2 regions of the Microbacterium algihabitans genome follow, and region 2 is predicted to be linked to the other one. Evidence: predicted binding sites of a transcription regulator. Region 2 holds the regulator's gene; the other holds the start of a gene.

Region 1 (15,760 bases), 860 kb from region 2:
GGCCCGCCGATCGCGCCGGCATCGAGGAGCGCACGCGCGAGATGGGGATGACGATGACCTTCCCCGTGGCATCCGGAGATCACGAACGCACCCGCGCGGTCATCGACGAGTGGCTCCGCGTGGTCGACGAGACAGACCCCGCCGCGCGCGCCGCGCTGCTGAACGCGCAGATGGCCGCGGTCACCGCCTACCCGCGCCTCACCGACCACGACGGCGAGGGGTGGCACCTGCACTACCGCGACAGCGACGAGGCGCTCCCCCGCGTGCTCGCCGCCGTCATCTCGGTGGGCACCTCTCTGCACCTCGTCACGCGCGGCATGAACCGCCTCGGCCGCTGCGCCGCCGACCCGTGCACGAACGTCGTCGTCGACGTCACCCGCAACGGCCGTCAGCGCTACTGCTCGGTGCGCTGCGCCAACCGCGCCGCCGTGCGGAGGCACCGCTCGCGCCTCGGGTAGGGCGAGGGCTCGACGCCCCCCTAACCCACGACTTCCGCCATGACGTGGGGATGGCGGAACATCCATGCCAGCGCATACGTTGCTGTGGACACCGATCAAGGAGATTCCATGGCCGACGAACTGACCGTGACCCGCAACGACGAGGCGGGCCGCTACGAGATCCACGTGGGCGACGAGCTCGGGGGCTTCATGGAGTTCCGCCCCGCGAGCGGCGACCGCACCGAGCTGCCCCACACCGAGGTCGACCCGGCGTTCAAGGGTCGCGGCCTGGGCTCGACCCTCGCGAGTGAGGCGCTCTCCGACCTCGCTCGCCGCGGCGACACGATCATCCCCTCGTGCCCCTTCGTCGCGCACTACCTGAGCGAGCACGACGTGCCCGGCCTGTCCGTCGACCAGCCCGAGCAGGGCGACACCGACCCGGCCGGAGGCGGCGACCGGTCGTGACCCGACTCGACGTCGCTCCCCCGGCATCCGAGGGTCCGATCGACTGCGACGGCCCCCGCGCGTTGATCGTCGAGGCACGAGAGGTGCCGCTGGGCGGCGTGCGCGGCATGGAAGTGCACCGCACCCTCCCCCACCGCTCGCTGCCGATGGTCGGCGCCTGGTGCTTCCTCGACCGCTTCGGCCCGCAGGACACGCTCATGCGCGTCGAGCCGCACCCGCACATCGGACTGCAGACGGTGACCTGGCCGATCATCGGCGAGGTCCGGCATCGCGATGCCGTGGGCAGTGACGTCGTCGTGCGCCCGGGCGCCCTGAACCTCATGACCAGCGGCGCGGGGATCGCGCACTCCGAGTACTCGGTCGGCGAGGGGCCCATCCCCCTCGACGCCCTGCAGCTCTGGGTGGCGTTGCCCGAGTCGCGGCGGCACGGGGAGCCCGCGTTCGAGCGTCACGAAGACCTGCCGGTGCTCGACCTCGGCGAGGGGGCCGATGCGGTCGTGGTGATGGGCACGCTTGGCGAGGTCGTCTCGCCCGCGACGGTGCACACCCCGATCGTGGGCGCCGAACTCCGTCTGCCGGCCGGCGTCACCGTGCGTGTCCCCCTGCGCCCCGAGTGGGAGTACGCCCTATACGGCATGACGGGCACTGCCGAGGTCGAAACGGGGGCGGATGCCGTGAACGCCGACGCCGCGCGACGCCCCGGCACTCCTGCCGAGCCGGGGTCCACGGCATCCGTCGACCACACTCGCTTGATCTACCTCGGCCGCGGCCGCGACCATGTCGAGCTGCGCAGCGACGGGGGTGCCCGCGTGTTCCTGCTGGGCGGGGAGCCGTTCGAGGCCGACATCGTCATGTGGTGGAACTTCGTGGGCCGTTCGCACGACGAGATCGTCGAGGCCCGCGAGGCGTGGGAAGCACAGGCGCCGCGCTTCGGGACCGTGATCGACCACGGCCCCGAGCGCATTCCGGCGCCGCCCCTGCCAGGCGTGCGTCTCACACCGCGGAGGCGGCGGGGCTGAACTCAGTACGTCGGCGCCGCCGGGAGTCCGAAGAACTCCTCCAGGGTGGTGAAGCCGCCCTCGTGGTAGGCGCGAGCGAGTTCAGGACCGATGTAGCGCAGGTGCCACGCTTCGGGCTCGTATCCGCTGACCGCTTCGCGACCCTCCGCGTACCGCGTGACGAAGCCGAACTCCCACGAATGCTCGCGCACCCACGCGCCCTGAGCCGACGCGGCGACGTCGTCGAGAGTGCGGCACGAACCGTTGCAGGGCACGATGTCGACGGCCAGACCCGACTGATGCTCGCTGTAGCCGGGTCGGGCGCTCTCGCGATCGGCACCCTCCACCCCGCTGACGCGCACGCGGCCGGCGTAGGTGGACTTCTGGGTCGTGTACGAGCGGAACGCGCTCAGGTAGCCGATCTCGCCGGCTCCCGCGTCGGAGGCGGCCTTCACCATCGCGGTGAGCGCGTTCGCCGCCGGCGTGCGCAGCGCGGAGTCTTCGAGGGCGCGGACGTTCGCGGGCATGATGAGGTCGCCCGGGTAGTAGTCGACGGGCTCGAGCGGCCGCTGCTTGTTGACGACGACCCATTCGCGGTTCGGGTCGGAGAGCGATACGCAGGGCGCGATCCCGGATGCCACGGCCACACGGAAGGCGCTGCCTCCGCCGGCCGCGGCGATGGCGGCGGCGTCGTCGCCCGCAGAGAGCGCCGTCGTGACGGCCGGGTCGTCGCACGGCGTGGCCGTTGCCGCCACCGCTGACACCGCGGGCACGGGGAGCCCCTCGGAGGGGACAGCGGGGGGACCGGCGATCGACGCCGTCACGGCAGCGTCGTTGGCGCTCGTCGAAGCCGTGGCATCCGCCCCCGCCCCCATCGCCAGACCGGCGGCCACGGTCGCGGTGGCGACGACCACCGCGAGCGCTCCTGCGACGACCGCGAGCCGGCGACGGCGGGCCGTAGGCAGAGCGGAGAACCACTCGGTCGCGGTACGGAGTCGGCCGCCTTCGGACGAGGAGTGCGAGGCCTCGACCGGCGCGAACGAGCGACGACGAAGCGGGGCCGCGCTCGATCCGGCCTCGCGGAGAGCGCGGCGCGTCGGTGACGCGGAGGCCTCGGGCGCGGCCGGGGCGACGGGCACGGGGAGTGCCGCCGTCGCGAGTCGCTCAGCTTCCGCGCGCGCGGCGCGGCGGGGAGAGAGCTCGGAATCGGGGGACATGACTGGTCCCATTGTCTCCCGGGACCGCGGACCGGTCGACCCCGCCTCACCCGATGGACGCCCGCGCGGCCCTCACAGCGCGTCGCTGAAGGCGACTTCGCCCGCCGCGACGAACACGAGGACGATGCTGAGCGTGCCGGCGACGAGCAACAGGGCGGGATGCGCGAGCCCGACCACCACGCGCCGGGTGCGCGGCGACTCGGCGAAGAACTGCTCGGGGATGCGGTGCCGCGTCGGCACCGGCGCCCACCCGCGCAGGCGCGCGATGTACCCGACGCAGCGGAAGATGAGCACGGCCCACAGCACCGCGACGATGAAGGGCACGACGGCGCCGAAGATCTCGAGAGCTTCCTCCCACGCCGCTTCGGTGTTCGAGCGGGAATCCTCGGTCAGCTGCACCGCGACGGCCGCACCGAGCACGACGGATCCGATCCACAGGATGAGCGCCCCGAGCAGGGCGAAGAAGCGCGCGAAGAAGTGACCGAGGATCGACGGTTCGGACTCCAGGTGCGCACGGGGCGTCTGCGACAGCACGAGCAGCGTCGCGCCCAGCGAGGGCAGCGCGGCGCTCAACGACACGGCCACCCGCAGGGGCTCCGGGCCGTCCGCGAGGTCGACGACGACGATCAGCACGGCCATCGCCGCGAGCCAGATCCATCCTGCGGCCGCGGGGTGACGTTCGACCCACGACGGATGCAGGGGCTCGAGGCGGCGCCCGGCCGCCGTCAGCAGCGCGTGGCCTCGCACGTGTCGCACGGTCTCCATGCGCCCCTCGTTCCCATCGCGGCAGACGAACCAGCGACGCCTGTCACAGTATCGCGAGAGCATTCGAGCATGGGAGCGATTATCGGATGCCGGGGCTTGCCCTGATGTAGAACATGTGTTCGAATGTGAGTATGCGGTGGCAAGGTCAACAACTCGGCGTCGACGACTCGGGAGCCCTCCCGGGCATGGAGCGCATGGACGGCCTCGTGCGCTCGGTCACGACGCCGGAGTTCGCGGGCATGACCTTCCACGAGGTGCTGTGCAAAAGCGCATTGAATCGCGTTCCCGGGGTTTCGGCGATGCCATTTGATTGGACAGTGAATCCCTATCGCGGATGCACTCATGCGTGTTCATATTGCTTTGCTAGGAAAACGCATGAATACCTCGACCTCGATTACGGGGCCGATTTCGATTCGCAGATCGTGGTCAAGGTCAACGTCGCCGACGTGCTGCGCACAGAGCTGCGGCGCGGGTCGTGGGCCCGCGAGCCCGTCATGCTCGGGACGAACACCGATCCCTACCAACGCGCCGAGGGGCGCTACCGCCTCATGCCCGACATCGTCGGCGCCCTGACCGACAACGGCACGCCGTTCTCGATCCTCACGAAGGGCACGTTGCTCCGACGCGACCTGCCCCTGCTCACCGAGGCGGCGCAACAGGTGAAGGTGTCGCTGGCGATGTCGATCGCGGTGTTCGACGACACGCTGCAGCACTCGATCGAGCCGGGCACCCCCAGCGCCGAGGCGCGCCTCGACACGGTGCGCGCGGCGACCGAGGCGGGGTTCCGCGTGACGGTGTTCCTCATGCCGATCATCCCGCACCTCACCGACTCGATCGCCGCGCTCGATCACGCCCTGGCGCGCATCCGCGCCGCGGGTGCGGCGCGCGTCGTCTACGGGGCGCTGCACCTGCGCCCCGGGGCGAAGCAGTGGTTCTTCGAGTGGCTCGAACGCGAGCACCCGCACCTCGTGTCGTCGTACCGGGGGCTGTACCCCGGTGTGTCGACCTCCGCCCCGAAGGCCTACCGCACCTGGCTCGGCAAACGCATGCGACCGCTCCTGCGCATGCACCGCCTCGACGGGTGGGACGAAGACGACCACCCGCGCGGTCGACCGCAGCCCGGCCTCGCGGCACGCACGCCGACGCCGGCGAGCAGCCTCGGACCCATCAGGTCGACCGGGGTCCCGGCATCCGCCCGCCCCCGTGTCGCGCCGGCGAGCGAGCCCACGCTGTTCTGAGGTTGCGACGTGACCGGCGAACGACGAAGGCCCCCGTCCGCGCGATGCGGACGAGGGCCTCCCTGACGACGATTACGCGTCGACGTTCGAGAGCTGACGGCCCGAGAGCTCCTCGAGCACGTCGTCGCCGAGCGCGGTCTCTTCGAAAGGAGCCTCGATCTCGGCACGGTCGAGCAGCTCGGTCATGCGACGACGACGCTGGCGCGTGATGAGCGTGACCACGGTGCCGGCGCGACCGGCGCGACCGGTGCGGCCCGAGCGGTGCAGGTACGTCTTGTACTCGTCAGGGGCGTCGGCCTGGATGACCAGGTCGATGTCGTCGACGTGGATGCCGCGGGCGGCGACGTCGGTCGCGACGAGCACGTTCACGCGACCCGAGGTGAGCTTCTCGAGGTTGCGCGTGCGCTTCTGCTGGTTGAGGTCACCGTGCAGGGCGACGGCCGAGATCCCGGCGTCGTCGAACTGCTCGGCGAGCATCTCGGCATAGGCGCGGGTGCGGGCGAAGACGAGCGTCTTGCCGGCGCGGTCGACGAGCGAGTCGAGGATCTGCGCCTTGTCGCGGTGCTCGATGACGAGAACGCGGTGCTCGATGGTGCTCGAGTCCTGGTCTTCACCGGCGACCTCGTAGACGGCCGGCTCGACGAGGAACTCGTCGACCAGGGCCGCCACCTCGCGGTCGAGCGTGGCCGAGAAGAGCAGCTTCTGGCTGCCCTTCTTGGTCGCGCGGAGGATGCGCTGCACGGGCTCGAGGAAGCCGAGCTCGCACATGTGATCGGCCTCGTCGAGGACGGCGACCTGCACCTGCGAGAGGTCGAGCTTGCCCTGGTTCAGCAGGTCTTCGATGCGACCCGGGGTGCCGATGACGATGTCGACGCCCTTCTTGAGCGCACCGACCTGACGCGCCTGGGGCACGCCGCCGTAGACCTGGGTGGTGAACAGGCCCACGCTGCGCGCAAGCGCCTGCACGGTGCGGTCGATCTGCAGGGCGAGCTCGCGCGTGGGGGCGAGGATGATCGCCTTGGGGGCGCGAGCGAACTCACGACGCTGACCCGCCTGCGAACGCAGGATGCTCTCGACCAGCGGTGCGCCGAAGGCGATGGTCTTGCCCGAGCCGGTGCGGCCGCGGGCGAGGACGTCGCGTCCCTCGAGGATCGGAGCGACGGTGGCCGCCTGGATCGGGAAGGGGCTCGCCGCGCCGAGACCGGCGAGGGCGCGGACGAGGTTGTCGCCCAGACCCAGCTCGGCGAAGCCGGCACCGGTCACGGTCGCGGCGTCAACGGCCTCGGCCTGCAGGCGCTCGTGCACGACGTCGACGCGCTGCTCGTGCTCGGCGGAGCGCTTCGGGGTGTTGTTCTCCCCACGCCCACTCCACCCGCCGCTGTCGCGTCGGGCGGAGCCTCCGGGCGCGTGGCCCCAGTCGCTGCGGCTCGGGCCGTCGTCACGGCTCGGGCCGTCGTTTCGGCGGGGGCGCTCGTCGAAGGAGCGGGCCGGGCGGTCGCTGCGGTCGAACGAGCGAGCGGGACGCTCACCGGCGTCGCGACGGGGACGCTCGTCACGATCGAACGAACGCGCGGGGCGCTCGGTGCGGTCGAACGAGCGAGCCGGACGGTCCTCGACCGAACGGGCCGGACGCTCGCTGCGGTCGAACGACCGGGCGGGACGCTCACCGGCATCGCGACGGGGACGCTCATCGCGATCGAACGAACGCGCGGGACGCTCGGTGCGGTCGAAGGAGCGGGCGGGACGGTCGTTGCGGTCGAACGAACGGGCCGGACGGTCAGCGGCGTCGCGACGGGGACGCTCGTCACGATCGAACGAACGCGCAGGGTGCTCGGTGCGGTCGAACGAACGAGCCGGACGCTCGTTGCGGTCGAAGGAGCGGGCGGGACGCTCGTCGAACGAACGCGCGGGGCGGTCGCTGCGGTCGAACGAACGCGCGGGACGCTCACCGGCGTCACGACGGGGACGCTCATCGCGATCGAACGAACGCGCAGGACGCTCGGTGCGGTCGAACGACCGAGCCGGACGCTCGGTGCGGTCGAAGGAGCGGGCGGGACGCTCGTCGAACGAACGCGCGGGGCGGTCGCTGCGGTCGAACGAACGCGAGGGACGCTCACCGGCGTCACGACGGGGACGCTCGTCACGGTCGAACGAACGCGCGGGACGGTCATTGCGGTCGAACGAACGCGCGGGGCGATCGTCGAACGAACGGGCCGGACGGTCGTCGCGAGCCGAGGTGCGGATGTTGCGGGCCTCGGTGCGGCCGGCGCGGTCGGCGGCGTTCCAACGCCCCTTGTCGGGGGTGGCCTCCGACTCGGGGCGGTAGCCGCGGTGGTTGGGGCTCTTGCTGCCGGGCTTGGCGGGGCCTTCGGTACCGGGACGACGCTTGCGGTCCTGGAACGAAGTCTTGGCGCCGTAGCGGGGCTCGAAGTTCTTGGCGGCGCGGCCGCCGGCGGGCTTCTTGTTCTTGGGCATGGAGAAACTTCCTGGGTTCTGTTCGCGCGAAACAGCGACACCGCTCGTGGCGGTGCGAAACCCGGACTCTCGTCGGCCGGGGGCCAATTCACTAGTGATGGTCGAGGCCGCGATCGCGTCCTGTCCATCGGCCCCTTGGACTACAAACCCATCCGCGCATCACGCGCGGTGTCCAGAGCCGACCTCACCACGTTACAGGTGGCGCCTGGGAATGGCATCCATGCCCCCCCCCCCGGATGACCCATGTCCCACTTATGGCGCTTTCGTGACGCATCACACAGCCATACCTGGGACATCACCCCACCGAAAGTGGGACGAGGGTGGTCGAGAGAGGGACAGGGGTGGTCGGGACCGGGACAATCTCGGGGAGAGAGGGACTCAGGGTTGCGCTGACGGAAGATAGACGCATGGCAGACACCGACGCCCACCCCATCACGGTGGCGATCGAGCGGCGCATCGACCCGACGCGCACCGCCGAAGCGACCTCCTGGATGCAGGCCGGCACCGACCTCGCGACCGCTTTTCCGGGCTTCCTCGGCTCGGGCTGGGTGCGCGCGGGCGAAGACAGCGACCTCTGGTACATGCTGTACCGCTTCCGCGACATCACGACGCTCGAGGAGTGGGAGAGCTCCCCGCAGCGGCAGTGGTGGCTCGACTCGGGCCGCCCGTTCGCGCGCGAGGAGCGCAGCGAGCGCCGCACGGGGATCGAGGGCTGGTTCGACGCCCCGCACGGCTCGATCCTCGAAGCGGCGACGGTAACGGATGCCGGAACCCAGCCGATCCAGCAGCCCGTGCCCCCGGCTCCCCCGCGCTGGAAGCAGGCGGTGACGATCTGGGTCGGCTTCTTCCCCACCAATCTGCTGGCGTCATGGCTGCTGGGCTTCATTCCGGGCTTCGCCGAGGTGCCGCTCGTGCTGCGCGTGCTCGCGACGACCCTCATGCTCACCCCCGTCATGACCTACGCGGTGCTCCCGTGGGTCACCCGCATGCTGCAGCCCTGGTTGCAGCGCCCCCGCCGATCGCGAAAGGCACAGTCATGACCGCCGACCCCACCGGATTCCGCTTCCGCCTGCGCGGCGAGCGCTCGTCGGCCGAGATCACCCAGGTGGGGTCAGCGCTGCGCGCGCTCACCGTCGACGGGGTCGATCTCGTGCCGAGCTACCCCGACGACGCCCCGACGCCCGCGGCATCCGGGGTCGTGCTCGTGCCGTGGCCGAACCGCATCCGAGACGGCAAGTACACCTTCGAGGGCGAAGACCTGCAGCTGGCCATCAGCGAGCCGAAGTTCGGCAACGCCAGCCACGGACTGCTGCGGTTCGGGATGTACCAGGCGATCGAGCACACCGACGCCCGGCTCGTGCTCGGGGCCGATGTCGTGCCCCAGACCGGGTATCCCTTCCACCTGCGCACGCGCGTGACCTTCGACCTGCGCGACGACGGGCTGCACGTCACTCACGACATCGAAAACGTCGGAGCACGAACGGCGCCGGTGGCGCTCGGCGTGCACCCCTACCTGCAGATCGGGGGCGTGCCGACGGCCGATCTCGTGGTGCACTCCACTGGTACCTCGACGCTCGTCGTCGACGAGCGCAACATCCCCGTCGCCGAGGTGCCGGTCGATGCCGCCACCGATCTGCGCGCGGGCAAGCGCCTGGGCGACGCCGGCCTCGACAACGGCTACCGCGGGCTGGAGCGCGACGCCGAGGGACGCGCGCGCCACACGCTCACCGCTCCCGACGGGCGCCGTCTCGAGCTCTGGCAGGACGAGGGCTTCCGCTGGGCCCAGGTGTTCACGACCGACCGGTATCCGGGTCACCCGCTCGCCGTCGCGATCGAGCCGATGACGGCCCCCGCCAACGCCTTCGCCACGGGAACCGACCTCGAAAAGCTCGAACCCGGGTCGTCGATGCGCCGGGAATGGGGCGTGCGCTTCACCGCGTGACGCATTCTTGTCCCCCAAATGGGGGACAAAGAATTAGCCATATGACCAGGGAAAATCCCAGGCAAGGGCTTTCCTACGAAGGCGGCGCGAACGTTACCATGAGCGGTGACGGATTTCCGTCAAGGCCGGGGGAGGCAGAGGACCAAGGTTTCCCCTTGCCTTCTACCCGAACGAGCCGACGGGGGCCGAGGGTCCCGCGATGAGGGGGGATCCCCGTTCCGTCTGAAGGAAAGATCCCCCATCATGAGCACCGCGCTCCGCTTCGCCGTCCCCGTTTCTGTCTCGGTGCCGCGTCTGACCGGCCTCACGCGTCGACTCGCGGCGTTGTCCTCGCTTCACGTCGGCGCTGCCGCACTGACCACGCTGGTCGGCGGCCTGCTGCTCGCGATCGCGACCACGAGCGACCCGCTGTGGTGGCAGCTGCACTTCAGCCAGCTCGGCATCTTCGGCGATCTTTCCAGCGCATTCTTCAACACCACGCTCAAGGTCAGCGGAATGATCGTGGTGGTCTTCGCCTTCTGCGTGCGTCGTGACATCGCGCGTCTTGGTCGCGGTCCCGTGCGCCGCGGTGCGGCAACCGTTGCTTTCCTCTGCCTCAACTGCGTCGGTGTGAATCTCGCCCTGGTCGGCTGCATTCCCCTCAACACCGACAAAGACCTGCACGACAAGGTCGCCGGCTCCATGGTGCTCGGCTTCCTTGTGCTGCTGCTCAGCGCTCCGCTGATGCTCAACCGCCTCGGCAAGCGCATGGCGATCGGCACGGGCATCGCACTCGTGTGGCTGATCGCCTCGATCTCGCTGTTCGTGTCGGCCACGATCAACCTCGCCCTCTTCGAGACGATCTCGTGCGCGGCGATGTTCGCGTGGTCGGGCATGTTCACGCAGATCCTCGCGAGTGCGTCCGCCAAGACCACGCGCGATGTCGTGGAGGAAGTGGCGGATACCGCGGCTCCCGCCGTCGCCCACGTCGCCCCGCGCCGCCGGAGCCGCTCGGTGGTCGCCGCGCGCTCGCGCGCCTCGCTGCGCCCGCTCGGCACCGCCCGCGCACTCCCCCGCCCGGCGCAGACGCGTCGCATTGTGATGACGCCCCTGTCCGCCTCGCCCCTCGAGCGCTTCCTGACGGTGCTCGCGCGCACCGAGCGCTCGCTGCCGACGAGCGACCGCACCGGAGTCGTGGCATCCGGAACCGTCCTCACCTCGGCGAACACCCGCACCGCGCCGCAACGCGGTGTCGACGGTCGCCCGCCGACTCACGTCGCCGCGCGGCACCTCACGGCCAACGCGGGTGAGGCTTCCACGGCCGCGCGGACGCACGTCGCCGCTCGGGGCCCCGCCGCCTCTCGCTCGCTCGCGATCAGTGCTTCTCGCGCAGCTCGCGTCGGCTCAACGGGTGGTCGTCGTGGGCCGTCGGCGCACTCTGCACGGACTCTCGCTCCGCGCGGCGCTGACGGCGGCGCTCGCTCGCTCCTTCGATGAGGTTGTAGAGCGTCGGCAGCACCAGCAGCGTCAGGAACGTCGACGACACGAGTCCGCCGATCACCACGACCGCGAGCGGCTGCGAGATGAACCCGCCGTGGCCGGTGATGCCGAGCGCCATCGGCACGAGCGCGAAGATCGCCGCGAGAGCCGTCATGAGGATCGGCCGCAGACGTCGCGCTCCGCCGACGATCGTGGCCTCGAACACGCTGAGACCCCGCGCCCGGTACTGGTTGACGAGGTCGATCAGCACGATGGCGTTGGTCACGACGATGCCGACGAGCATCAGCGCGCCGATCATTCCCGCGACCCCGAGCGGCACGCCCGTGATCAGGAGCATGAGGATCGCTCCGGTCGCCGCGAACGGCACCGACACGAGCAGCTCGAGCGGCTGGCGCAGCGACTTGAAGGTCGCCACCATCACGACGTAGACGATGAGGATCGCCGCGAGAAGGGCGAGGCCGAGCTGGCCGAAGGCATCCTGCTGGCTGGTGACCACACCACCCACCTCGGCCGTAGCGCCCTCGGGCAGCTGCACGTCGGCGAGCGCGTCGCGCACGGTCGCCGAGGAGCTGCCGAGGTCGTCGGAGGTCGGCGTCACGGTGATCGTCGCGGTGCGAAGGCCGCGCGCGGTCGTGATGGAGGGCGCCGTCTGGCTCTCTTCGACGGTCGCGATCTGGTCGAGGCGCACCGCTCCGCTCGCGCTCGGGATCTCGAGAGCGCGCAGGTCGTCGATCGTCTGCGGAGGATTCGCGGTGGCGAGGTACACGGTCACTCCGCGGCCGTCGAGCTCGACGGTGCCCGCCTGACGGGGCTGCTGCGCCCCGGAGACGAGTGCGCCGACCGTGCGCTCCGACAGACCGCGTTCCGCGGCCGCGGCGCGGTCGACACGCACCGACACGAAGGGCAGCGAGGCCGACAGGCTGCTGGTGACCTGGCCCACGCCCTCGCGACCCTGCAGCTGCGACACGACGGCATCGCTCGCCTGCTGCAGCGACGAGCCGTCGGCGGCGGTCACGTCGACGGTGATGTCGGTGGAGCCGAAGCCGCCTCCGGATGCCGCGACCTCGATCTCTCCGGCGTCGGTGAGCTGTTCGAGCTCGGTGCGCACGCGCTCGCGGAGCTCGACCTGGTCGGCTCCGGACTCGGAGGTGATCGAGTACGTGATGCCCGAGCCGCCGCCCGAGAAGGCGTCGCGCAGCGCCGAGCCGCTCGAGCCGATCGAGGTCTGCACGGTCTGCACGCCCGGGGTGTCGAGCAGCACGGCCTCGACCTTCTGGGCCGCGGCGTCTTCGGCGTCGAGGCTGGGTGCCGGGCCGATCTTCTGCGTGACGGTGAAGGTGTTCTGACCCGAATCGCCGAGGAAATCGGTCTTGAGCAGGGGGAACGTGGCGAGGGTGCCGCCGAGGATGAGCACCGCCACCCCGAGGGTGACCGCCGAGTGCTTCAGCGTCCACGTGAGGATCGGGACGTAGGCCTTCTGCAGCCGCGACGGCGGGGCGTCGGCGGCCTCGGGATCGACCGGGTCGCCGTTGTCGTCGCGGATGACCTTGCCGGGCTTCAGGAACCACGACGCCAGCACGGGCACGATCGTCAGCGAGACGAGCAGCGAGGCGGCCATCGCGATGGTCACGGTGAGCGAGAACGGGCGGAACAGCTCTCCGGTGACGTCGCCGACGAAGGCGATCGGCAGGAACACCGCGACGGAGGTGATGGTGGATGCCGTGATGGCCGCGGCCACCTCGCGCACCGCGCGCACGATGGTGGGGATCTTGTCGGCGTCGCCAACGTAGTGGCGCTTGATGTTCTCGATCACCACGATCGAGTCGTCGACGACACGGCCGATCGCGATGGTCAGAGCTCCGAGGGTCAGGATGTTCAGCGAGTAGCCGAACGCCTGGAGGCCGACGAAGGTGATCAGCACGCTCGTGGGGATCGAGATGGCGGTGACGAGCGTCGAACGCACCGACATGAGGAAGACGAGGATCACCACGACCGCGAAGACGAGGCCGAGAAGACCCTCTTGCGCGAGGGCCTCGATGGACTGCTCGACGAAGGGCGCCTGGTCGAAGACGACGGTGAAGGTCGCCCCCTCACCCAGCTGTGATTCGAGGGCGGGCAACGCCGCGAGCACTCCGCGCGAGACGTCGACGGTGTTGGCTGCGGGCAGCTTCGTCACCGCGATGGTCAGCGCCGGCTTGCCGTCGACGCGCGACAGCGTCGTCACCGGGTCGGTCTGCAGGGCGACGTCGGCCACGTCGGCGATCGTGGTCTGGCCGGCCGCGATCTGCGCGGCGTCGGTCGGAACGAGGGGCAGAGCCGAGATCTCGTCGACGCTGGTGAGCTTCGAGCCCGTCTGCACGGTGAGGGTCTGGTCGTTCTCGGTGAGCGAGCCGCCCGGGAAGAGCACGCCGTTCGCGTCGAGCGCGTCGGTGATGGCCTGCTGGCTGAACCCGCGTTCGCCCAGGCGGGTGGCATCCGGAGTGATCGTCACCCGCTCGCCGGTGCCGCCGACGATCTGCGCGCCGTTGACGCCCGCGACGTCTTCGAGGTCGGGAACCACGCTCGTCTGGAGGGTCGCCTGCGTCGCCTGCGCGTCGGTGAAGCCCGTCACGGCGAGCTGGATGACGGGGAAGTCGTCGATGCTCGCCGACGCCACCGTCGTGTCGGCGGAGTCGGGCAGCTGGTCGTTGATGCGGGCGATCGCGGCGAGGATTTTCTGCTGCGCGGCCGCCAGGTCGGTGCCGTAGGTGAACGACGCCGACACGATCGACGAGTTCGTCGTGCTGGTGGCGGTGGTGGACTCAAGCCCCTCCACCCCGCGGATCGCGTTCTCGATCGGCGTCGACACGTCTGTCTCGACGACCTCGGGCGACGCACCCGGGTAGGTCGTGACGACGGCGAGCTGCGGGAACTCGATCGAGGGGATGAGCTCTTGCTTGAGGCTCGTCAACGCGAGACCGCCGAAGATCGCGGCGACGATCGTGACGAGGGCGATGAGGGCGCGGTTCTTCAGGCTGAGAACGGCCAGGTACGACACGAAGGACCCTCCGGGATCACATTCGATACAGGTGTGTATCGAACCTCAGTATCCCATGGGGTTTCCGAGGGCGGTCCGCTCTAGAACAGCGAGCCCACCGTCAATCCGAGCGCGGCGGCGAGCACCGATCCCACGAATGAGACGACGGCGTACGACAACGAGGCGCGCGTGCGCCCTTCCTCGGCCAGGAGCGCGGTCGTCACGGCCACCGCACTGAAGGTGGTGTACCCGCCGAGCAGGCCGGTCCCCAGGATCCAGCGCCACGTCTCGTCGGCGGGAAGGGCGCTCAGGATGCCGAGGACCAGGGCTCCCGTGAGGTTCACCACGAGGATCCCCCAGGGGAACCCCTCACCCGTTCGCCGGCGGATGAGCACGTCGAGGACGTAGCGCAGGGCCGCTCCGATGCCACCGGCGACGGCGACGGCGAGGAAGAGGAGGGGTGTCACGCCGCCAATCTACGCGGTCGCCGTGGCCCGGTCAGGCTTCGAGGGCCTCCACCCGCCGCCGCAGCTCGGCCGCCTTGTCGGCCCCGATCTGCGCTTCGGCGAGCTTGAGGGCGGCGCTCGCGGTGAGGGTGCGCGCCACGAGGTAGGTCGGGCTGGCCTTGAGGTCGGGGATGACGTCGAGGATGATGCCCTCGGCATCCGGATCGGTCATCAGCTTGCCGAGCTTGATCTTGGCGAGGTCGTATCGAGCGGCCATTTTTCCTCCGTGGGTGGGCGCATCGTCGCACCCCTCGGCAGATTGTTGCACATATGTACCGTTATGTCATCGCCGACTGTGTCGCGTGGGCCAGAGCACCCACCTCGGCGAACGCCGAGCGAGATTCGGGCGTCCAGAACGCCCCGACGTAGACGTGGAACCCGGCCGGCGCCGTGATCAGGCGCACCGGCGCTCCGACGGCATCCGCCCGCCGAGTGAACGCCACCGCGTCGTCGAAGAAGATGTCGCGGCCGCCCTGGAACAACAGAGTCGGGGGCAGACCGGTCGGATCCATGCGCGCGGGATCGATCGCCGGGTCGTCCAGCCCCGTTCGCCCGCCCAGGCAGCCGCTCCCGCGCGGAGTCCGGGCACCCGCAACGAGGGATCGCGACGCGCCCGCCGGGCGATCGCGGGGTTCTCGAGGCCCAGGTCGAGCCAGGGCGAGAACAGCACGAGGGCGTCGGGGCGACGAGAGGCGCGCAGGGCCAGACCGACGGCGAGAGCGCCGCCCGCCGAGTCTCCGGCCACCCAGAGCCTCGAGGCCCGCGCCGCGAGGCGCTCGTATCGCGCATCGATCACGGCCAGGGTGTGGTCTGCGCCGCGCTCGGGCGCCAGCGGATAGCAGACCACTGTGATCGCCGCCCCCGTCGCCCGGGCGAGACGCTCGACGATCCACCAGTGCTCGGCCACGAGCGGGTTCACGAGTCCCCCACCGGGCAGGTACATCAGCTCGAGCCCCGGAGTGCGCGCCGCCGGCTCGTAGCGGTAGACCGGCAGGTCGCCCTCGCGCGAGACGACCACGCGACCCGACCGGCGAAGGCGCGCGGGCGGCTCCGCGGGCCACCGATCGGGGTCGAGGGTGTCGAGGTAGTCGTCGCGTGCGAGCGCCCGCCGGACCGACCGCGCACTCACCCACATGGCCCCCGCCGTGAGCGTCATCGACACCGACACGGGCTAGCCCTCGCGCGCGTCGGCGGCCATGTCGGCGAGCGCGTTCGTCGTCAC
Region 2 (15,760 bases):
GGCCTCGTCGACGGCCCCCGCCATGGCCAACTCGTCGGCGACGCCGAGCGCGACCATGGTGCCGTCCGTCGGCGACACCGGCGTAGGGCTCCGGGTCGCCGCCGTGATCAGCTCGCGCTGCGACCGAGCTGGTGACCCCTCGGCGGTGTATGAGATGGCGGCCGCGATTCCGGCGATGGTGAGATCGGCCACCTCTCCCTCGCGGGCCGTCGTGGCCAGTTCGCGTTCCAACCGGCGCTGCAGCAGGGTTCCGTCGGCACCGGCGAGCTGATGACCGGCCAGCATGAACATGATCGCCGCGAGGCGATCCTTCGCGTCGATGCCCTCCGGCTGCGGTCGCGCGTCGAGGATCCGTTCGGTGGCGCGATAGTGGCGCTGGGCGACTGCCCACCGCCCGCGAACGGCCTCCGACGTCCCCGCGGCGACGACGGCGCGAAGGTGCTGCACCGGGGAGGCATCCGTCTCGCCCATCGCGGCCGTGGCGGCGTCGGCCGCCCCCGTCCAGTCCATGTCGGCGCCGAGCTGCGCCGAGTCGGTCAGCAGTCGCTCGACCCGCGCGTCGGCACACGAGGATCCCCGAACGGCGTCATCCGGGTCGTCGCAATTCTCGCTCTCGACCCTCGAGCGCGCGAGGCGGCGCTGGGCGTCGGCGTCGGCGTGCTCGGCATCCGGCCACGACTTCGCCACGACCCGCGTCGCGAGTGCGGCCTCCAGCCGCAGGAGGGGGTCGTCCACCGCGTTCAGACCCGCCTGCGCGTACGCGGCGGCGTGCGCGGTGTCGCCCCGGTCGTTGGCGTCTCGAGCGGCATCGCGCGCGATGCGGGCGCGGATCGCCGGGGGAGTGGAACCCTCGGCCGACGAGTCGCTGCCCTGGCGGTGCCACCGCTCGGCGATCGAGACGGCGATGGCCGGGCTCCACCACACGTCCGCCTCGGCGAGCATGCGCGCGCCCGCCGCTTCGACGAGGGAGTCGACGCGCGCGCTGCCCAGTTGCCGCTGCGCTTCGACGGCCAGCAGGTCGTTCACCGTCAGGCGGCGGTGCGCGGACGAGTCGGCGTGCATCTGTCCCCCCTCGAGCAGGGCTGCCACGCTCTCCGCGTCGAACAGGCGCGTGGCGACCGACAGTCCGAGGTGGCGCAGGCGGCGGATGCCGGCGAGGCTCTCGAGGTCTGTGCGGGGCATGTCCGCCACGTGGCGCTCGAGGGCCAGGGCGAGGCGGCTCTGCCGGGCCACGTTGCGCAGCGCCGTCAGCGGGTCTTTGCCGCTGCGCGCAGCGTCGGTGGCCTCGAGGACCAGATGACGCATCAGCGTGCGTGAGCCGTCGGCGCGCCAGACCAGGCCTGCCCGTGTGGCGCTGTCGAGCAGGTGGGCGTCGGGGAAGAGGTCGATCAGCGCGAGGGCATCGTCGTCGTTCAGCTCGTGGAGATCGACACGACGCGCGAACCCGTCGAGCCACAGGTCGAGCATGGCGCGACGGACCACGTCGGCGTCGTCGGGATGGTCGACCGAGCGCGCGCGCGAGGTGCGCAGGCCGATCAAGGCGGTGACGCGGTTCGACGCGACCGCGCGGGCCAGGGCGACCGCCGTGGCCGTGTCGAGCGCATCCACGTCGTCGAGGATGACCACGTCGCGGACGGGCTCCGCCGGGCGGCCGGTGCGCAGTGCGTCGAGCTCGGGGTGACCGGTCGCATCGAGGACGCCGAAGGGCACATCGGTGAGCGTCGCCGATGGTCGCAGCACGACCACCTGCACGCCGTGGCGCTCGAGCTCGGCGGCGACCGCCCGCAGAAGGTAGCTGCGCCCGCTCCCGCGCGGGCCCGCCACCATCGTCGATCCGCCTGACCGCAGCCGCGTCGCGATCATGTGAGCGTCACGGTCTGCTCCGATGAGACCGCGCGACCACCTCGTCGTCTGTTCCCCCCGCATACGTACTCCCCCCAGAGATAGCCCGCAGGCGGACGGGCGTTGCGTGTCCACCAAACTACCGACACCCCCGACAGAAGGAAGTGCAGATCGCGCATCGCACTGCCGGTTTCCGCCGAAAACTACTGAGAGGGCTACCTAGGCGATTCCTATGACCGCGGCTCGAACGGCCCGGTGGAGGCGGCGTTTAGACTTGCCTCCATCATGACCACCCCCGTTTCGACCCCGACTCTGATCGCGCCGTCCGCCGCCGCGCAGGGTGCGGCTGGGCCCCGTACCTACGAAGTGCGCACCTTCGGGTGCCAGATGAACGTGCACGATTCCGAGCGACTGTCGGGCTCGCTCGAGAGCGCCGGATACGTCCGGGCCGATGCCGGCGCCGAAGCCGATGTCGTCGTCATCAACACGTGCGCCGTGCGCGACAACGCCGCCGGCAAGCTCTACGGAACGCTCGGCCATCTGAAGTCGCGCAAGGACTCGCGCGCCGGCATGCAGATCGCCGTCGGCGGGTGCCTCGCGCAGATGGACAAGGACGCCGTCCAGCAGAAGGCCCCGTGGGTCGATGTGGTGTTCGGCACCCACAACATGGGCTCGCTGCCCGGCATGCTCGAGCGCGCGCGTCACAACGGCGAAGCCGAGCTCGAGATCCTCGAGTCGCTCGAGATCTTCCCCTCCACCCTCCCGACCAAGCGCGACTCGATTCACAGCGGATGGGTCTCGATCTCGGTGGGATGCAACAACACGTGCACGTTCTGCATCGTGCCCAGCCTGCGCGGCAAGGAGAAAGACCGCCGCCCCGGCGACATCCTGAACGAGATCCGCCTGCTCGTCGACGACGGGGCGATCGAGGTCACCCTCCTCGGCCAGAACGTGAACTCCTACGGCGTCGAGTTCGGCGACCGTCTCGCGTTCGGCAAGCTGCTGCGCGCCGCGGGCGAGATCGAGGGACTCGAGCGCATCCGCTTCACGAGCCCCCACCCCGCCGCTTTCACCGACGATGTGATCGCCGCGATGGCCGAGACCCCGGCCGTCATGCCGCAGCTGCACATGCCCCTGCAGTCGGGCTCCGACCGCATCCTCAAGGCGATGCGCCGCTCCTACCGCAGCGAGAAGTTCCTCGGCATCCTCGATCGGGTGCGCGAGCGCATCCCGAACGCCGCGATCACGACCGACATCATCGTCGGTTTCCCCGGCGAGACCGAGGAGGACTTCCAAGAGACCCTGCGGGTCGTCGAGGCCTCGCGTTTCTCGAGCGCTTTCACGTTCCAGTACTCGATCCGCGAGGGGACTCCCGCGGCGACGATGGCCGACCAGGTGCCCAAGGCCGTCGTGCAGGAGCGCTACGAGCGACTGACCGCTCTGCAGGACCGGATCGCGGCGGAAGAGAACCGGAAGCAGCTCGGTCGCACCCTCGAGGTGCTCGTGTCCGCGGGCGAGGGCAAGAAGGATGCCGAGACGCACCGCCTCACCGGCCGCGCCGAAGACAACCGCCTCGTGCACTTCGAGCTGCCGAAGGGGTCGGCGGTGCCGCGCCCCGGCGATGTGGTCTCGGTCACCGTGACCCATGCGGCTCCGTTCCACCTGCTCGCCGACGCACCCGACGGCGCTCCGCTGCGCATCCGCCGCACTCGCGCGGGTGATGCGTGGGACCGCTCGCAAGCGGAGTCGTGCGGCGTCCCCGCCCCGGCGGGCGAGGCCGGTGCTCCGCGTGCGGTCTCCCTGGGGCTCCCCACCCTGCGCGTCGGCGTGTGACCGGCCCGGCCCTCTGGGCCGTCGTCGGCGCCACCGGCACCGGCAAGACGGGTCTGTCGCTCGACCTCGCAGAAGCCCTCTCCGCTCGCGGGCGCACGGCCGAGATCGTGAACGCCGACGCTATGCAGCTGTACCGCGGCATGGACATCGGAACGGCCAAGCTCCCCGAGGGAGAGCGTCGCGGCATCCGTCATCATCTCTTCGACGCCCTCGAGGTGACCGACGAGGCCGCGGTGGCCTGGTATCAGGATGCCGCGCGCACGGCGATCCGCGAGATCCACGGCCGGGGCGCCGACGCGATCCTCGTCGGCGGGTCGGGGCTGTACGTCTCGAGCGTGCTGTGGGACTTCCGTTTCCCCCCGCGCGACGAGGCTCTGCGAACCGCGCTCGAACGCGAACTGGAGGAGCGCGGCCCGGGTGCGCTCTACGCGCGCCTGCGGGAAGAGGATCCGGATGCCGCTGAGCGCATCGATCCGCGCAACGGGCGTCGCGTCGTGCGCGCGCTCGAGGTGCTGGCGCAGGGCGGCCGGACGCATGGAGGGGCTCTTCCCCAGGCGCCGGAGTTCTGGCATCCACAGACCCGGATCATCGCCACCGCGATCGATCGGGCGGAGCTGGTCGGTCTTCTCGACGATCGCGTGGAGGCGATGTGGGCCGCGGGTGTCATCGCCGAGGTCGAGGCGCTCATCCCCGCGGGAATCGAGCACGGCGTCACCGCCGGTCGCGCGATCGGGTACGCGCAGGCGCTGAAGCAGATCCGCGGCGAGGTCACCCGCGACGAGGCCGTCGCCGAGACCCAGGCCCTCACCCGCCGCTACGCGCGTCGCCAGGTGTCGTGGTTCCGGCGCTACGCCGAGGCCGAGTGGGTCGACGCGCGGACGGTGGATGCCGGCACACTGGCATCGGGAACGGAGGAACGCACATGACGGTGGACATCCGCGCTTTCAGGCTCGCCGACGAAGACGCCGTCGTCGCCCTGTGGGAGGAGGCGGGCCTTACGCGCCCGTGGAACGACCCGCGCGCCGATATCCGTCGCAAGCTCACCGTGCAGCCGGAGCTGTTCCTCGTCGCGGTCGACGGTGATCGGGTGGTCGGCAGCGTCATGGCGGGCTACGACGGCCACCGCGGCTGGCTGTACTACCTCGCTGCGGCGACCTCGCATCGCGGGCAGGGGATCGGGCGTCGCCTCGTGACCGAGGCCGAACGGCTGCTCGAGGCGATGGGCTGCCCCAAGGTGCAGCTGATGGTGCGTCCCGACAACACCGCCGCCCGCGGCTTCTACGACGAGCTCGGCTACGAGCCCTTCGACACCTGGGCGACGGGCCGGCGGCTCATCGTCGACGGGCCGGGTGGCCCCTCGTCGTCGGCCTGAGGGGCGCTGCCGTCAGTCGCGGACGCTGATCCCGCGATCGGCCGCCAGCAGGGGAGCGAGCTGCTGCAGCTGCAGTGACGAGATCGTGGCCCCGCGCAGGGCGGAGAGCCCCGTGAGACCCTCGAGATCGGCGCCGCGCAGATCGACGTGCTGCAAGGTCGACTGTTCGACGATGAGCTGCGAGATCCGCGTGCCGGGGGCGGCGAAGCGGGTGACCTTCGACTGCCCGAGGTCGAGCTCGTCGATCGTGCAGTCGGTGAACGCGATGTCCTGCAGGTGGGCGCCGCGCAGGTTCACGAATCCGAGGCGGCAGTTGACGAAGTGCACGCCGTTCCACGTCGATTCGTAGGCCTCGACCGACCCCGAGCGGGTGCCCTCGATCTCGAGATCGCGCCAGCTCGCCCGCGCCGCGCGCAGGATGGGGACGTCCCAGCCGCTCCAGGCCGATTCCGTCACGTTCGCGTACCGCAGTGAGACCTCGGGGGCGCGAACGCCGACGACGCGGCACAGCGCGAGGTCGGCGCTCTCGAGGTCGAGTCCGTCGAGGCGCAGATCGCGGAAAGACAGCCCTTCGAGGGAGGCTCGGGGCGTCAGCTGCGACGGGTCGCCCCGGTCGAGATCGTCCAGCGGCGGCCGGTCGAACGACGGGGCGACGAGGGCGGGGATCTTCGGCATGAGAGCTCCTGGGACGAGGGGAGGGCCGGGAAAGCCTAGCCGCCGCCCGTCCGTAGACTGGAGGCATGGCGACTCTCCCGTTCACCAAGGGCCACGGCACCGGCAACGACTTCGTGGTGGTCGCCGATCCCGACGGCGAGCTCGACCTCTCCGACGCGCAGATCTCCGCGCTGTGCGACCGCCACTTCGGCATCGGCGCCGACGGCCTGCTGCGCGTGGTGCGCTCGCGTGCCATCGACGAGGGGGCGGATGCCGCGGCATCCGGGGCCGAATGGTTCATGGACTACCGCAACGCCGACGGCTCGAAGGCGGAGATGTGCGGCAATGGCACGCGTGTCTTCGCGCGGTACCTGAGCGACACCGGACTCGCCTCGCTCGACGGGGGACTGCGTATCGGCACGCGTGCGGGGATCAAGACCCTCACGCGCAGCGACCGCGGTTACGAGGTCGACCTGGGTGAATTCGCGATCGAGCCGGGCGAGACGCTGGTGCGCGCGAAGGGACTCCCGGTCGCACGGCCCGGCGTCGGTGTCGACGTGGGCAACCCGCACGTCGTGGTCGCGCTCTCGTCGGACGCGGAGCTCGAGGGCCTCGACCTGACCTACCAGCCGCTGCTCGATCCCTCGCCCTCGCACGGCGCCAACGTCGAGTTCGTGGTACCCGCCGACCCGCTCGTGCGCGACGGTGTCGGAGCGATCCGCCTGCGCGTGTTCGAACGCGGTGTGGGAGAGACCCTCAGCTGCGGCACGGGCGTGGCCGCGGCCGCCCTGGCCGTCCGCCACTGGGCGGGATCCGCCGCACCGGATTCGTGGGTCGTCGACACCCCGGGCGGCACGCTCGGCGTGCGCGTCGCGAACGGACGCGTCCTGCTCTCCGGCCCGGCATCCCTCGTCTTCACCGGCGAAGTCGCCCTCGCCTGAACCCGGATGCCGGCCACCCGGCCAATCGGTTCGGTCCGAGGGGTCGTCAGGGGACGATGTCGATGAGCTCGCTCGGCGGCGAGCCGTGCTTGCGCACCCGCAGCACGCGGAACCCCTTGGCGGTCGCGGCGCGTTGCACGCTGTAGCCGGTCGGGAACGTCGCGGCGAGCCACCGCTGCAGAGAGTCGGATCCGAGATTGCGCTGCACGACGAACCACCCGTCGCTGCGCTCGGAGAGGCGCGGGATCCAGTGCTCGAGCATGCCGTGCAGTTCGTTCTTGCCGACGCGGATGGGCGGGTTCGACCGGATGGTGCGGAACGACACGTCGTCGGGAACATCCTCGGGGCGTACCGCGTTGATGTTGGTGATGCCGAGGGACTCGGCATTGCGCCTCACGAGATCGAGAGCACGCTCGTTGACGTCGACCGCCCACACGGTCGCGTGCGGTGACGCGAGCGCCAGCGACAGCGAGATCGGGCCCCACCCGCACCCCAGGTCGAGGAAGTTCCCGCCGGCGGGAGCGGGAGGGGTGTTCGCGAGGAGCACGGACGTACCGGCATCCACATGGTCGGGACTGAAGACGCCGCCCGCCGTGACCACCTCGAGTTCGCGCCCGGCAAGCGTCACGCGGATGCGGCGGAGCTGCTCGGGACTCGACGGCGACGCGCTGAAGTAGTGCTCGCTCCCCATCACGTCAGGATATCGGACCGGCCCCCTGGGTGCTGGGCCGGATAAAGTGCCAGAACACGCGGGAACACCCGCGACGAAAGGAACCCATGACCGAACAGACCACACCCCCGAGCACGGACGCGTCGCCGGTTGACCCGGTGGACCGCGTGCTCTCGCGCGCCGAAGCGCACCGCGGGGTCCGGGTCTTCGGTGCGGCACAGGCTCTGCAGGACGCCACGACCGCGTACGGCGGCGACGCCGACGGCGACCAGTGGGATCGTGAGGAACGCGCCGCCCTGCGTCGCGTCGCCGGGCTCTCGACCGAGCTCGAAGACGTCACCGAGGTCGAGTACCGCCAGCTGCGCCTCGAGAACGTCGTGCTCGTCGGCGTGCACCCGCAGGGCGAGCAGGCGGATGCCGAGAACTCGCTGCGCGAGCTGTCGGCTCTCGCCGAGACCGCCGGAGCCGTCGTCCTCGACGGCGTGCTGCAGCGGCGCCCCCACCCCGATCCCGCGACCTATGTCGGTCGGGGCAAGGCCGCGGAGCTGCGCGACATCGTCGCCGCGGTCGGGGCCGACACCGTCATCGCCGACACCGAACTCGCCCCCAGCCAGCGCCGTGCTCTCGAAGACGTCGTCAAGGTCAAGGTGATCGACCGCACCACCGTCATTCTCGACATCTTCAGCCAGCACGCGAAGAGCCGCGAGGGCAAGGCGCAGGTCGAACTCGCGCAACTCGAATACCTCCTCCCGCGCCTGCGCGGATGGGGTGACTCGATGTCGCGTCAGGCCGGTGGACAGGTCGGCGCCGGCGGCGCCGGCATGGGATCGCGTGGTCCCGGTGAGACGAAGATCGAGCTCGACCGTCGTCGCATCCGCACGAAGATGGCGCTGCTGCGCAAGCAGCTTCGCGACTTCGCCCCCGCCCGCGAGGCGAAGCGCGCCGAGCGCAAGCGTCACACCATCCCTTCGGTGGCCATCGCCGGGTACACGAACGCCGGGAAGTCGAGCCTGCTCAATCGCCTCACGAGCGCGGGAGTGCTCGTCGAGAACGCCTTGTTCGCGACCCTGGATGCCACGGTGCGACGTTCCGAGACGAGCGACGGTCGCGTGTACACGTTGACCGACACCGTCGGCTTCGTGCGCAATCTGCCGCACCAGCTGGTGGAGGCGTTCCGCTCGACGCTCGAGGAGGTCGGCGACGCCGACGTCATCCTGCACGTGGTCGACGCCTCGCATCCCGACCCCGCTGCGCAGCTGATGACGGTCCGCGACGTGATGGGCGACGTCGACGCGAACTTCGGCCAGGAGATCGTCGTCTTCAACAAGGCCGACCTGGTGAGCGAAGACGACCGTCTCGTGCTGCGCGGTCTCGCACCGAACGCGAAGTTCGTGTCGTCGCGCACCGGTGAGGGCATCGACGAGCTGCGGGCCGCGATCGAAGACGCGCTGCCCCTGCCGGCCGTCGAGGTGCAGGCGGTCGTTCCGTACGACCGCGGCGACCTCGTCTCGGCCGTGCACGAGAGCGGGCTCATCGTCGCGCAGGAGCACCGCGAGAGCGGAACGTTCATCCACGCGCACGTGGGGGCTCGCCTCGCGGCCGAGCTGTCGGCCTTCGAGGCCTGACCACCGGCATCCGGAAGGCCCTCTCGCTGCGGCGTGGGGGCCTTCCGTCGTCGAGGGACGTGTTTCGACAGTGGAGCTTCTCCCCTCGGCGGGGGAGCGCAGCGTGCCAGTCTTCGACGGTGCCACCGTTCGTCCCGATCCTCGCCGCCGTCGAGGAGGCCGCCCGGCGCGAGGGATTCGCGGTGGATGCGGCGCAGCTGGCGGTCGCGCGACGGATGGCGCTCGCCGCGACGCGCGCGCTCGAGGGGAGACCGACGAAGGGTGTGTACCTCCACGGCCCTGCCGGGCGCGGCAAGTCCTGGCTCGCCGATGCGGTCTACGCGGCCGTTCCGCCCGGTCGGGCCGCCCGTGTGCACTTCTCGGGCTTCTTCGATGATCTGCACCGGCGCATTCACGCGCATCGCCCGGAGCCGGATGCCATGGCTCGCGCGATCGACGACGTCGTCGGCTCCGACCGTCTGGTGTTTTTCGACGAGCTGCACGTCCACGATCCCGGCGACGCGATCCTCCTCACGCGCCTGGTCGAGCGCCTCGTCGACCGGGGTGGAACGCTGGTGGCGACGTCCAACTACGCGCCGTCCGAGTTGCTTCCCGACCCCGTGTGGCACCACCTCTTCGAGCCCGGGATCGCGCTGTTGACGACCCATCTCGACGTGATCCCGCTCGAGGGGCCGATCGATTATCGAACCCTCGCACCCGCGATGCGTCAGGGGTTCCGCGCGGGCACGTGGTCGACGGGAGCGTCTTCGGTGATGTCGGGGTCGTCCCGGCAGCTCGTCGTCCGCGACCGTGTCTTCACCGTCGCGTCCGCGGGGGAGGGGGCGCTCGTCGCGACCTTCGATCAGCTCTGCGAGACGCCCCTCGCCGCGTCGGAGTACCGGCACTGGAGCCGGCGGTACCCGCACTGGACGATCATCGGCGTTCCGCCGCTGGACGAGGTCGGCCCCGCCGCACAGCAGCGCTTCGTCGCCCTCATCGACGTCCTCGTGGACGCCGACGTGCGCCTCGACGTGCAGGCGGTGGTGCCGGTCGACGAGTTCGTGCGGCGCTGCGCGGGGCGACCCGATGCGTTCCGCATGGCGAGCCGTCTGCGACTGCTGCGCTCCCTCTGAATCGGTCGAGCTCGAGAGCCGGGATGCCGGCGTGGTCAGTCGAGCTGGAGGGCCGGCATGCCCGGCGTTTCGAACCCGAACACCGCGCCGAGGAAGCCGAGCTCGCGCTCGAGCGAGTCGATCACGGTCTCGGAACGACGGAAGCCGTGGCCCTCGCCCTCGTAGAGGACGTACGCGTGCGGCACGTGGTGCGCCGCCAGCGCGTCGCGGATGGCCTCGGCCTGCGATGGCGGGACGACGCGGTCTTCCGAGCCCTGCAGGATCAGCAGAGGAACCCGGAAGTGCTCGGGACGCCCGAGAGGGGACCGCTCGATGTAGACCGCTTCGGCCTCGGGGAGCGGGCCGATGAGCCCGTCGAGGTACCGCGCTTCGAAATCGTGGGTGTCTTCGGCCAGGGCGCGGGCGTCGCCCACGCCGTACCGCGAAATACCGGCAGAGAAGACGTCGGTGCGCGTCACGGCCGCCAGCACCGTCCAGCCGCCCGCTGAGCCGCCCGCGATGGCGATCCTCTCGGCATCGGCGAGCCCTGCGTCTGCCAGAGCGGATGCCGCCGCTGCCACGTCGTCCACATCGACGACGCCCCACTGGCCCTTGAGACGGTCGCGGTAGTCGCGTCCGTACCCGGTGGAGCCGCCGTAGTTGACGTCGAGCACGCCGATGCCCCGGCTCGTGAAGAACGCCGTCTTGGCCGAGGGGGCCGGCCCGACGTGCGAGGTGGGTCCGCCGTGCACGAGGACGACGTAGGGAGGTCGCTCTCCGGCGGGCGCGACGACGTCGGGGTGGGTGGGCGCGTAGGCGAAGGCGTGCACGGTGCCGTGCGGCCCCTCGGTCTCGAGGGCCCGAGCCGTCGGCATCCATTCGTCGCCCCACGACCCGGCGCCGCCGGTGACGAGGTCGACCGCCCCGGTGTCGAGATCGACGAGCCAGAGCCCCGACCGCCCACCGGCGTCGGAACCCGACACGAGCACGCGGGCACCGCGGACGTCGTCGATCGCCGCCCCCGCCACGACCGGGACGTCGACCGGGCGCACGCCGCTGGGCGCGATCTCGACGATCTCGTCTGCGCCGTCGGTGCGCACCGCGACGACGCGACCGTCGGAGGCTGCGCCGAACCATCGGGTACCGAGGACCCAGAGCCCGCCGCCCGTATCGGCGTCGGCGGGGGCCAGGGCTTGCGCGTCACCCTCGAGCGGACGGCGGAAGAGGTTCCAGCGACCGTCGGGATCGTCGGCGTAGAGCAGTTCGTCGTCGGCGATCCACACGGGTTGGAGCGGTGCGCGGCGCGGGCCGCCCGCGACCTGCCGCACCTCTCCGGTCGCGAGGTTCTTGACCTCGATCGAGGTGGCGTCCCAGGGCATGTCGGGGTGGTTCCACGCCACCCACGCGAGGTGGCGGCCGCTCGGCGAGAGCGCCGGCTGGGCGAGGAAGTCGCTGCCCTCGGCGAGGACGTCGCTCGACCCGTCGAGCGGGATGCGCACGATCGCGCGCTGCGGAACGCGGGACGAGCCGTGGGTCTCTCGCACGGCGAGGAGCACGCCGTGCTCCCACCGCAGGCCGCCGTGGCGCACCGCCTCGTCGGCGGGGGTGAGGGGCCGGGCGGCGTCGCCCGGACGGAGGGCGTACACGCGCTGATCGGTCTTCTCGACGTAATAGAGCTCGCCGTCGTCGGACGCGGTCCAGGCGCCTCCGCCGTACTCGTGCACGGCGGAGCGGGCGTTGGCGGGCGCGGGGAGCACCGTCTCGACCGCGCCGTCGACCCGGCGACGCTTGACGGCGACGCGGCCGGCCTCGTGCGGCACGGATTCGCCCCACCACACCTCGTCGCCCACGAGCCGAGCCCCGTCGACGCGCGGTGACGCCTGCGCGACGGACTCGGGCGTGATCGGGGAGGGCCAGGAACCGTAGGGGAGGGTGTCAGCCATGCCTCCACCCTAGGCAGGGCCTCCGACATCCGCGGATGCCGTCACGACGGCGGGGCGAATCTCCGGATCCGGCGCGCCGGGCAACGTGTGACGACGTCGAGGGCCGGATGCCGCTGTGCGGGCGGGCGTCCGACCCCCGGTGCCCTGCTCAGACGGCGCGGAGAACCGCGACCACGCGACCGAGGACGACGGCATCGTCGCCCAGGATCGGCTCGAACGCGCTGTTGCGGGGGAGGAGCCACATGTGGCCGTCGCGGCGGCGGAAGGTCTTCACCGTGGCCTCTCCGTCGAGCATCGCGGCGACGATCTCGCCGTTCTCGGCGTTCGCCTGCGACCGGACGACGACCCAGTCGCCGTCGCAGATGGCCGCGTCGATCATGGAGTCGCCCGAGACCTTCAGCATGAACAGCTCGCCCTTGCCGACGAGCTGACGGGGGAGGGGGAAGATCTCCTCGACCTGCTGATCGGCGGTGATCGGCACACCGGCGGCGATCCGGCCGACGAGGGGCACGAGGGCAGCGTCGCCGAGCGCGGGCGCGGTGTCGGCGGGGTTCTCGGCCGCGGCACCGGGGAGGTCGATCAGCACCTCCATCGCGCGCGTCTTGCCGGGGTCGCGTCGCAGGTAGCCGCTGAGTTCGAGCTGGTTCAGCTGGTGGGTGACGCTCGACAGCGACTTGAGTCCGACGGCGTCGCCGATCTCGCGCATGCTCGGCGGATAGCCGTGCCGGGCGATCGAGCGCTGGATGACCTCGAGGATCGCGAGCTGCTTGTCGCTGAGGCTCTTGCGTCGCCGGGTCTGCGGCCGCTCGCGGCCGGCGGCGGTCGTCGCGTCGGTCATCTGTGCTCCCCTCGCGCCGCGGAAATCACGGCGGAAATTCGAATGTCGGAGGTTGGTGGTGAGGTCTCCGTGTCGAAACCGTATCCGGTGGACGACCCGAATGACACGGAGCCTCGCGCGTGTCGCGTTCGATCGGTCTCCGAGACACGGGGTGTTGACACATCGAAAGTATCGAAGATAGATTCGGAATACAGATTCGCACCACCGTCCTCCCGGCCGAGGGCGGGGTGCGAATCTCTCCACCAAGGAGCACATCATGAGCAGCATCGCCCTCACCGCACCGACCACCCGCCTGCGCATCACCGCCCGCGGGCGCCGCGTCGTCGCCTTCCTCGTCGCCCTTCCCCTCGCCATCGCGCTCGGCATCGCGGTCGTCGGTGGCGGGTCCGCCCTCGCGTCCGGCGAGGCCGGCGCCCCCGCCGGTTCGTTCGCCGAAATGACCGTCATGAGCGGCGACACGCTGTGGTCGATCGCCGAAGACCTGGCGCCGGCAGCCGACCCGCGCGACGTCGTCGCCGAGATCACGCGCCTCAACGCCCTCTCGGGCGGAAACGTCACGGCAGGACAGCGAATCGCCATCCCGGCCGCCTACGCCCCCGTCGGCTGACTCGCGAGCTCTCGCCGCGAGCTGTGGTCGTGATCCACGGCCGTCGTCGCCGCCTACCATGGGTGAGGTGACTGTGCGCCTTGACGACCTGCCTCTCCGCGACGATCTCCGGGGTATGACCCCGTACGGTGCCCCGCAGGCGGCCCTTCCCGTCGCGCTGAACGTCAACGAGAACACCCACCCGGTTCCTCAAGAGGTCGCCGACGACATTCTCGACGCCGTCGCCCGGGCCCTGCGCGACGTCAACCGCTACCCCGACCGAGAGTTCACCGGTCTGCGGGAGGCCTTCGCCGGCTACCTGGGTCACGGGCTGTCTCCCGAGCAGATCTGGGCGGCCAACGGCTCGAACGAGGTCCTGCAGCACATCCTCCAGGCGTTCGGCGGCCCCGGCCGCACCGCGATGGGCTTCGCCCCGACCTACTCGATGTACCCGATCCTGACGCGGGCCACCGGCGCCTCCTGGATCGCGGGCGAGCGCGAGCACGACTTCTCGCTCACCGCGGAATCGGCCGCCGCGCAGGTGCGCGAGCGCCGCCCCGACATCGTGTTCCTGTGCGCCCCGAACAACCCCACCGGAACGCCTCTTCGCCTCGACGTCGTTCAGGCCGTCTACGACGCCACCGACGGCATCGTCATCGTCGACGAGGCGTACGAGGAGTTCGCCCCCCGCGACGAGCCCTCCGCGGTCTCGCTGCTGCCCGGTCGTCCGCGCCTGGTCGTCTCGCGCACGATGAGCAAGGCCTTCGCCTTCGCCGGAGCGCGCGTGGGCTACCTCGCCGCCGATCCCGCGCTCGTCGACGCCCTGCGCCTCGTACGGCTGCCCTACCACCTCAGTGCGCTCACGCAGGCGGCGGCGACCGCCGCCCTCGCGCACGCCGACACGATGCTGTCGATGGTCGACGAGATCGTCGCCCAGCGCGACCGGATCTCGGCGACCGTGGCCGCCCTCGGCTACACCGCCCACGAGTCGTGGACGAACTTCGTGCTGTTCGGCGGGGTCGACGACCCTGCGGCCACGTGGAAGGCCCTGTACGACCGGGGAGTGCTGATCCGCGACGTCGGGATCGCTCACCACCTGCGCGTGACGGCGGGCACGGCCGACGAGACCACGGCGTTCCTCGACGCACTGGCCTCGGTAGGATCGCGGTCATGACCGGCCCCGCCTCGCCCCGCACCGCCTCGATCACCCGCGAGACGAGCGAGTCCCGCGTCGAACTCGAGCTCGACCTCGACGGCCGCGGCACCAGCGACATCTCCACGAGCGTGCCGTTCTTCGACCACATGCTCACGGCGTTCGCGAAGCACTCGCTCACCGACCTGCGCGTCCGCTCGACCGGCGACACCCACATCGACGCCCACCACACCGTCGAAGACACCTCGATCGTGCTCGGTCAGGCCATCCGTCAGGCGCTCGGCGACAAGTCGGGCATCGCGCGGTACGGCGACGCCCTCGTCCCCCTCGACGAGGCGCTCGCGCAGGCCGTCGTCGACATCAGCGGGCGTCCCTACCTCGTGCACACCGGGGAGCCCGTCGGGTTCGAGCACCACCTCATCGGCGGTCACTTCACCGGATCGCTCGTGCGGCACTCGTTCGAGGCGATCTCGATCCACGCCGGTCTGACGGTGCACGTGCGCGTCCTGGGCGGACGCGACCCCCACCACATCGCCGAGGCCGAGTACAAGGCGCTCGCCCGCGCCTTCCGTCAGGCGAAGGCCCTCGACCCCCTGGTCGACGGCATCCCCAGCACCAAGGGAGCGTTGTGACCTCGAAGCCCGTCGTCGCGGTCCTCGATTACGGGTCGGGCAACGTCCACTCGGCGGTCAAGGCGCTGGTCGAGGCTGGGGCGGACGCCCGCCTGACCTCCGACCGTTCGCTCCTTCTCGACGCCGATGGACTGCTCGTGCCGGGAGTCGGTGCGTTCAGCGCCGTCATGGGCGCGCTCAACGCCAGCCGCGGCGGCGAGATCATCGACCGACGCCTCGCGGGAGGTCGGCCGGTGCTCGGCATCTGCGTCGGTATGCAGGTGATGTTCGAGCGCGGGATCGAGCGCGGCACCGACACCCCGGGTCTGGGGGAGTGGCCCGGCACCGTCGGCGAGCTCGCCGCACCGGTCCTGCCGCACATGGGTTGGAACACCGTCACCGCCGGAGAGGGCTCGCGCCTGTTCGAGGGCATCGAGAACGAGCGCTTCTATTTCGTGCACTCCTACGCCGCGCAGGAGTGGTCGCTCGAGGTCACCCCGCCCTTCCCTCAGCCCTCGGTCACGTGGTGCACCTACGGTGCGCCGTTCATCGCCGCCGTCGAGAACGGGCCGCTGGCCGCGACGCAGTTCCACCCCGAGAA

What was found. Region 2 encodes LexA, which represses DNA repair genes until DNA is damaged. Its sites were predicted from a motif close to TCGAACANNTGTTCGA; they were not measured.
Region 1: RWH43_RS04150 (Rv2578c family radical SAM protein) is a predicted target of LexA. The motif match lies at 3,990-4,005, and genes of this name have one in related genera.

Annotation. Positions count from the first base shown of each region.
Region 1 covers NZ_JAWDIU010000001.1:878,284-894,043, forward strand. The annotation lists gene RWH43_RS04125 (CGNR zinc finger domain-containing protein) at 1-458, shown strand, start outside; gene RWH43_RS04130 (GNAT family N-acetyltransferase) at 498-902, shown strand; gene RWH43_RS04135 (pirin family protein) at 899-1,921, shown strand; gene RWH43_RS04140 (M15 family metallopeptidase) at 1,924-3,117, opposite strand; gene RWH43_RS04145 (hypothetical protein) at 3,190-3,882, opposite strand; gene RWH43_RS04150 (Rv2578c family radical SAM protein) at 4,014-5,120, shown strand; gene RWH43_RS04155 (DEAD/DEAH box helicase) at 5,193-7,595, opposite strand; gene RWH43_RS04160 (antibiotic biosynthesis monooxygenase) at 8,003-8,635, shown strand; gene RWH43_RS04165 (aldose 1-epimerase family protein) at 8,632-9,537, shown strand; gene RWH43_RS04170 (efflux RND transporter permease subunit) at 10,892-14,053, opposite strand; gene crcB (fluoride efflux transporter CrcB) at 14,134-14,499, opposite strand; gene RWH43_RS04180 (DUF2076 domain-containing protein) at 14,531-14,755, opposite strand; partial or broken gene RWH43_RS04185 (alpha/beta hydrolase fold domain-containing protein) at 14,817-15,694, opposite strand; gene RWH43_RS04190 (SRPBCC family protein) at 15,710-15,760, opposite strand, start outside.
Region 2 covers NZ_JAWDIU010000001.1:14,654-30,413, reverse strand. The annotation lists gene RWH43_RS00155 (ATP-binding protein) at 1-1,863, opposite strand, end outside; gene miaB (tRNA (N6-isopentenyl adenosine(37)-C2)-methylthiotransferase MiaB) at 2,128-3,675, shown strand; gene miaA (tRNA (adenosine(37)-N6)-dimethylallyltransferase MiaA) at 3,672-4,601, shown strand; gene RWH43_RS00140 (GNAT family acetyltransferase) at 4,598-5,047, shown strand; gene RWH43_RS00135 (pentapeptide repeat-containing protein) at 5,060-5,722, opposite strand; gene dapF (diaminopimelate epimerase) at 5,788-6,642, shown strand; gene RWH43_RS00125 (class I SAM-dependent methyltransferase) at 6,689-7,333, opposite strand; gene hflX (GTPase HflX) at 7,420-8,937, shown strand; gene zapE (cell division protein ZapE) at 9,057-10,049, shown strand; gene RWH43_RS00110 (S9 family peptidase) at 10,085-11,971, opposite strand; gene lexA (transcriptional repressor LexA) at 12,120-12,809, opposite strand; gene RWH43_RS00100 (LysM peptidoglycan-binding domain-containing protein) at 13,066-13,416, shown strand; gene RWH43_RS00095 (histidinol-phosphate transaminase) at 13,475-14,569, shown strand; gene hisB (imidazoleglycerol-phosphate dehydratase HisB) at 14,566-15,180, shown strand; gene hisH (imidazole glycerol phosphate synthase subunit HisH) at 15,177-15,760, shown strand, end outside.